DNA from 2 places in the Microbispora sp. NPDC049633 genome. Region 2 is predicted to be linked to the other one. Evidence: predicted binding sites of a transcription regulator. Region 2 holds the regulator's gene; the other holds the start of a gene.
What was found. The regulator HrcA, encoded in region 2, represses chaperone genes, less so after heat shock. The targets are predictions, from matches to a motif close to TTGGCACTCTCNNNNNGAGAGTGCCAA.

Region 1 (3,409 bases), on a different contig from region 2:
GGCCTTGCGGACGATCGCGGCACCGGTGGCCTCGTCGCCGTTGACCTCGAGCTTGTCGAACGCGTTGGCGCCGGCCTGCAGCAGGGCCACGCCACCGCCGGGGACGATGCCCTCCTCGACCGCGGCCTTGGCGTTGCGGACGGCGTCCTCGATGCGGTGCTTGCGCTCCTTGAGCTCGACCTCGGTGGCCGCGCCGGCCTTGATGACGGCCACGCCGCCGGCCAGCTTGGCGAGGCGCTCCTGGAGCTTCTCGCGGTCGTAGTCGGAGTCGGTGCGCTCGATCTCGGCGCGGATCTCGTTGACCCGGCCGGCGATCTGCTCGGCGTCACCGGCGCCGTCGACGATCGTGGTCTCGTCCTTGGTCACGACGACCTTGCGGGCGCGGCCGAGCAGGTCGAGGGTGGCGTTCTCGAGCTTGAGACCGACCTCCTCGCTGACGACCTGACCACCGGTGAGGGTGGCGATGTCGCCCAGCATGGCCTTGCGGCGGTCGCCGAAGCCGGGGGCCTTGACGGCCACGGACTTGAACAGGCCGCGGATCTTGTTGACGACCAGGGTCGCCAGGGCCTCGCCCTCGACGTCCTCGGCGATGATGACCAGCGGCTTGCCGGACTGCACGACCTTGTCGAGCAGCGGCAGGAGGTCCTTGTTCGCCGATACCTTCGAGTTGACGATCAGGATGTACGGGTCCTCGAAGACCGCCTCCATGCGCTCGGGGTCGGTCACGAAGTAGCCGGACACGTAGCCCTTGTCGAAGCGCATACCCTCGGTGAGCTCCAGCTCCAGGCCGAAGGTGTTGCTCTCCTCGACGGTGATGACGCCTTCCTTGCCCACCTTGTCCATCGCCTCGGCGATGAGGGAGCCGATCTCGGTGTCGGCGGCGGAGATGGAGGCGGTGGAGGCGATCTGCTCCTTGGTCTCCACGTCCTTGGCGAGCTTCGACAGCTCCTCGCTGACGCGCTCGACGGCGGCCTCGATGCCCTTCTTCAGCGCCATCGGGTTGGCGCCGGCGGCCACGTTGCGCAGACCCTCGCGGACCAGCGCCTGAGCGAGCACGGTAGCCGTCGTCGTGCCGTCACCGGCGACGTCGTCGGTCTTCTTCGCGACTTCCTTGACCAGCTCGGCGCCGATCTTCTCCCACGGGTCCTCGAGCTCGATCTCCTTGGCGATGGAGACACCGTCGTTGGTGATCGTGGGGGCGCCCCACTTCTTCTCCAGCACGACGTTGCGGCCCTTCGGGCCGAGGGTCACCTTCACGGCGTCGGCGAGCTGGTTCATACCGCGCTCGAGACCGCGCCGGGCGTCCTCGTCAAACGCGATCATCTTGGCTGCCATTAGGCTAGACCTCCCAGTAGCAGGGTGTCTTCAACGGACCGAGCCGACGCCCGCGACGGCTTGAGCCCGCTATCCCTGCGCGGGCCCCATCGCCCCGATCCCGATTGTTGTCACTCTCGACCTCAGAGTGCCAAACAAGTATTTAGCACTCTCCCCCCGAGAGTGCAAGCGGAAGCCACCCTGACCAGCTTGGACGGTATGTCCAGAACGAGCGCAGCAGGTCACACCGGACCCGCCGGAAGTGAGCGCCCCGACGCGCGACGCGGGAGACACAGAGCAAGCCGGAGGGGCGCGCCGCCGGTCTGGACTGAGGAGCGCGCGGGAGCGAAGCGACCAAGCGCGACGAAGGAAGACGGCGGAAGTGAGCGCCCCGACGCGCGACGCGGGAGACACAGCGGAAGGCCCGGCGCGCGGAACTTCGTGCGCCGGGCCTTCCAAGGTCGATGACGGGATCAGACGGCCCGTACGGCCTCCGCCTGGGGGCCCTTCTGACCCTGCGTGATGTCGAACTCAACCCGCTGACCCTGCTCGAGGGCCTTGTAGCCGTCCATCAGGATTGCCGAGTAATGGACGAACACGTCCTTACCACCGTCTACCGCGATGAAGCCGTAGCCCTTGTCCGCGTTAAACCATTTGACGGTGCCCTGCGCCACTTCCGACTCCTCTTGCTGGGCTGGGGACCACCAAGAAGCCCCCGGTTTTGTCGATCGTCCTCGACCATACCCGTGTCAAGGCGTAGGACAACAGAGTCAATCCGCAAACTACTACTTGGCGTTCGCTCTAAGCAGGACCGAAGAATTTTCACTTTGCTGTTGAATAGTTGAGAGCTACACCATTTGCCATAGCACCGCCCGACTTCTTCGCCATAGAAGTGCATGTCAGGTGCTCGGCGCCGGTGCGGCGGCTCAGCCTCCGGCGACGGCGGGGATGACCGAAATCTGCACCCCGTCCGGCGTGGCGGTGTCCAGACCGTCGGCGAATCGGACATCCTCTTCTCCGACGTAGACGTTGACAAAACGCCGAATCTTACCCGTTTCGTCCAGGATGCGCCCGCCGATGCCGGGGTAGTCCGCGTCCAGCTTCTGCAGAACCTCTCGAAGCGTTCCCCCCTCCCCGCTCACCTCCGCGGCTCCGTTGGTGTACGTCCGGAGAATCGTCGGAATCCGCACGGAAACGCTCATTGTTCGCTCGCTTTCGTTGCTGCCGATGGGCCTGGTGAAACGCTTTCAGTTGGCGAATGCCGCACGGAAGGCGTCGAGAGAAGGACGGATGACGGCGGTGGGGCGGGCGTGCTCGGCCACCGCGTCGAGCGTCTTGAGCCCGTCGCCGGTGTTCAGCACCACGGTCTCGGCGTCGGGGTCGAGGCGCCCCTCGCGCACCAGCTTGCGCAGCACGCCGACCGTGACGCCACCCGCCGTCTCGGCGAAGACGCCCTCGGTCCTGGCCAGCAGGCGGATCGCCTCGACGATCTCCTGGTCGTTCACGTCCTCCACCGCGCCGCCCGTGCGCCGGGCGATGTCGAGCACGTACGGCCCGTCCGCCGGGTTCCCGATCGCCAGCGACTTGGCGATGGTGTCGGGCCGCACCGGCTGCACCACGTCCTGCCCGGCCTTGAACGCCCGGGAGACCGGCGAGCAGCCCTCGGCCTGCGCGCCGAAAATCCGGTACGGCCGATCCTCGACCAGCCCCAGCTTGATCAGCTCGCGGAAGCCCTTGTCGATCTTGGTGAGCTGCGAACCGGAGGCCACCGGGATGATGATCTGGTCGGGCAGGCGCCAGCCGAGCTGCTCGGCGATCTCGTACGCCAGCGTCTTGGAGCCCTCGGCGTAGAAGGGCCGGAGGTTGACGTTGACGAAGCCCCACTTCTCGCCCAGCTCGTCGCCGATGAGCTCCGAGCAGAAGCGGTTGACCTCGTCGTAGTTGCCGTCGATGGCGACCAGACGGCCGCCGTACACCGCGGCCATGACGACCTTGGCCGGCTCCAGGTCGGCGGGGATGAAGACGCAGGAGTCCAGTCCGGCCCGGGCGGCGGCCGCGCTCACCGCGCCGGCGAGGTTGCCGGTGGAGGAGCACG
Region 2 (3,409 bases):
GGCCGGCCGCGTCCGACAGGAACACGGGAACACTCATGCTCAGCGGCCGTTGAAGGCGTCCCGCAGGCGGGAGAAGAAGCCCTGCTGACCCGGGGAGAACTTGCCGGGCGGCCGCTCCTCACCGCGCAGCTTCGCCAGCTCGCGCAGCAGTTCCTCCTGCTGCGGGTCGAGCTTGGCCGGCGTCTCGACGTTGACGTGGATCAGCAGGTCGCCCCTGCCGGTCTCGTTGAGCCGCTGGACGCCCTTGCCGTACAGCGGGATGACCTGGCCGCCCTGGGTGCCCGGCCGCACGTCGATGTCCTCGGGGCCGTCGAGGGTCTCGACCGTGATCGAGGTGCCGAGCGCGGCGGCGGTCATCGGGATGTGGACGGTGCAGTGCAGGTCGTCGCCGCGCCGCTCGAAGATCTGGTGCGGCCGCTCGACGATCTCCAGGAACAGGTCGCCGGGAGGCCCGCCGCCGGGACCGACCTCGCCCTCGCCGGCGAGCTGGATGTGCGTGCCGTCCTCGACGCCGGCCGGGATCCTGACCTTGATCGTGCGCCGGGTCCTGACCCGGCCCTCGCCCGAGCACTCCATGCAGGGATGCCGGATGACGCTGCCGAACCCGCCGCACTGGGGGCAGGGGCGTGAGGTCATGACCTGGCCGAGGAACGAGCGGGTCACCTGCGAGACCTCACCGCGTCCGTGGCACATGTCGCAGGTGTCGGGGTGGGTGCCCGCCGCCGCCCCGGAGCCCTGGCAGACGTCGCAGACGACGGCCGTGTCGACCATGATCTCGCGGGTCGTGCCGAACGCCGCCTCCGACAGGTCGAGTTCGACCCGGATCGTGGCGTTGCGGCCCCGGCGGGCACGCGAGCGGGGACCCCGCGCCGCGCCCGCCGAGCCGAAGAAGGCGTCCATGATGTCGCTGAACGGGAAGCCCGCGCCGAAGCCGCCGGCCCCGGCCCCCGCGCCGCCGCCGAACGGGTCGGCGCCCATGTCGTACATACGGCGCTTGCCCGTGTCGGACAGCACCTCGTACGCCTGGTTGATCTCCTTGAACCGCTCCTGGGTCTCCGGATCGGGGTTGACGTCCGGGTGCAGCTCACGGGCCAGGCGGCGGTACGCCTTCTTGATCTCTTCCTGGCTGGCGTCGCGCCGGACGCCAAGGGTCGCGTAGTAGTCGTTGGACACTTATGACCCCGCCAGGATCTGGCCGACGTACCGCGCCACCGCGCGTACCGCACCCATCGTCACCGGATAGTCCATTCGTGTCGGGCCCAGCACTCCGAGCCGGGCCAGTTCCCTGTCGCCCGAACCGTACCCGGCGGCCACGATAGAGGTGCCGCGCAACCCGCTGTAGGGGTTCTCGGATCCGATTCGGACGGTGATGTCGGACAGCCCGCCGGTCTCACCCAGCAGGCGGATGAGGACGACCTGTTCCTCCAGCGCCTCCAGCACGCCGCGCAGGCCGACGCTGAAATCCGCTGCGGCGAGGTTGGCCGTACCGGCGAAGGCGATTTTCTCCTCGTGCCGTTCCACGAGCGTCTCGAGCAGCACGGACAGGATCGTGGCCGCCGCGGGCCTGTCCTCCGGGGGCAGCCGCTCGGGCACCTCGGCCACGGTCTCGGGCACCTGGGACAGCCCGCACCCGTCCAGGCACGCGTTGAGCACGGCGCGCAGGTTGGCGATCCGGTCGTCGGCGATGGCCTCGGGCAGGTCGACCACCCGCTGCTCGACCCGTCCCGTGTTGGTGATCAGCACCAGCATGACCCGCCGTTCGGCGATCGGGACGATCTCCACGTGCCGGACCGACGACCTCGTCAGCGAGGGGTACTGGACCACCGCGACCTGCCGGGTGAGCTGCGCGAGCAGCCGCACCGTGCGCATGACGATCTCGTCGAGGTCCACCGCCCCCGCGAGGAAGGTCTCGATGGCCCTGCGCTCGGCGCCCGACAGCGGCTTGATCTGCGACAGCCGGTCGACGAACAGGCGGTAGCCCTTGTCGGTGGGCACCCTGCCGGCGCTGGTGTGGGGCTGGGTGATGTACCCCTGCTCCTCCAATGCCGCCATGTCGTTGCGGATCGTCGCGGGGGAGACGCCGAGGTTGTGCCTGTCCGCCAGGGCCTTGGACCCCACCGGCTCGTTGGTGGACACGTAGTCCTCGACGATGGCGCGCAGAACGGCGAGCTTGCGGTCGTCGAGCAATGTGTCACCTCCCTGTGCCTGGAAACACCGACTCTGGCACTCTGTGTTCCCGAGTGCCAAGTGTACGGCTACCACCCCACGTGGTGCGATAACGCAGGGGGCACCAAGACGACGCAGGGCACCAGGACAAGTGGGCTGCAAATCGACGGCAAGTCGCATGGTGGACTCTTCATCTCATGTACGAGAATCAGAACCCCGCTCCGGCCGACGTCACCATGCGGGTCCCCCGCCCCGCGACCGCCGTGCCGCCCGGCGCGACCCTGCGGATGCCCAACCCCGTTCCCCCGCCGTACGGCGGCTCCCGGCCGATCCGGCCCCGCCTGCTGTGGGTCTTCCTCTCCTGGGCGCTCTTCCTCGTCCTGCTGGTGGCCGGGGTCGGCGGGTTCGCCGGCGGACTGTTCTCCACGATCGGCGACATCGCGCCCACCACGACCTTCTCCGGCGGGCAGTCGGTGAGCGTCGCGCTCGACCCCGCGGACAAGCCCGCCATCTACGCGGCGGTCGACCAGCCCACCGACGTCAGCTGCCGGCTCGGCGACGGCACCGACCCGCAAGTGCGGCTGACCCGGCCGGCCACCTCCCAGACCGTCGCGCTGAACGGCACCACCTGGGAGCTGCTGTTCGAGGCCGGCGTCCCGCAGGCGGGCACGTACCAGCTCGCCTGCGACGGCGACGGGGTGAGGTTCGGCGTCGGCAAGCAGCTCACCGGGGACATCGGCAAACTGGTGGGCGGTGCGCTCGCGCTGCTCGCGCTCCCCGTCGTCGGCTTCCTGGCCGCGGTGATCGTGACGATCGTCGTGCTGGTGCGCCGTTCCGGGGCCCGCCGTCGCATGGCGTGATTTGCTAGCGTTCCCCGCATGTACGGGCGGGACGTGCTTTCCGGAGACTGGCGGCGGCCACGGCGGGGGCGGATCCCCGAGATCCCGGCCGAGCCCGACCTCGTGGTCGAGGACGCCGAGGGCCGCTTCTGCGGCGCCGTGGTGGCCTGCGACAAGGAGGCGGTGACGCTAGAGGACCGGTTCGGCCGTCGGCGGGTGTTCCCGCTGACCCCCGCCGGGTTCCTCCTCGACGGCGAACCGGTCACCCTGGTGCGCCCCCAGGCGGGCCCGAAGGGGCCGCTGCGGAGCGCCTCGGGGTCGATCGCGGTCGAGGGCCTGCGCGCGCAGGTCGCCAGGGAGAGCCGCATCTACGTCGAGGGCGTCCACGACGCCGCCCTGGTCGA

Region 1: groL (chaperonin GroEL) is a predicted target of HrcA. The motif match lies at 1,443-1,469, and genes of this name have one in related genera.

The regions. Positions count from the first base shown of each region.
Region 1 is NZ_JBFAOO010000030.1:31,897-35,305, forward strand. It holds gene groL (chaperonin GroEL) at 1-1,335, opposite strand, end outside; gene AB0J39_RS10855 (cold-shock protein) at 1,788-1,988, opposite strand; gene AB0J39_RS10860 (MoaD/ThiS family protein) at 2,241-2,516, opposite strand; gene thrC (threonine synthase) at 2,562-3,409, opposite strand, start outside.
Region 2 is NZ_JBFAOO010000133.1:10,548-13,956, reverse strand. It holds gene AB0J39_RS27720 (16S rRNA (uracil(1498)-N(3))-methyltransferase) at 1-37, opposite strand, end outside; gene dnaJ (molecular chaperone DnaJ) at 40-1,173, opposite strand; gene hrcA (heat-inducible transcriptional repressor HrcA) at 1,174-2,187, opposite strand; gene AB0J39_RS27705 (hypothetical protein) at 2,364-3,026, shown strand; gene AB0J39_RS27700 (DUF3097 domain-containing protein) at 3,045-3,409, shown strand, end outside.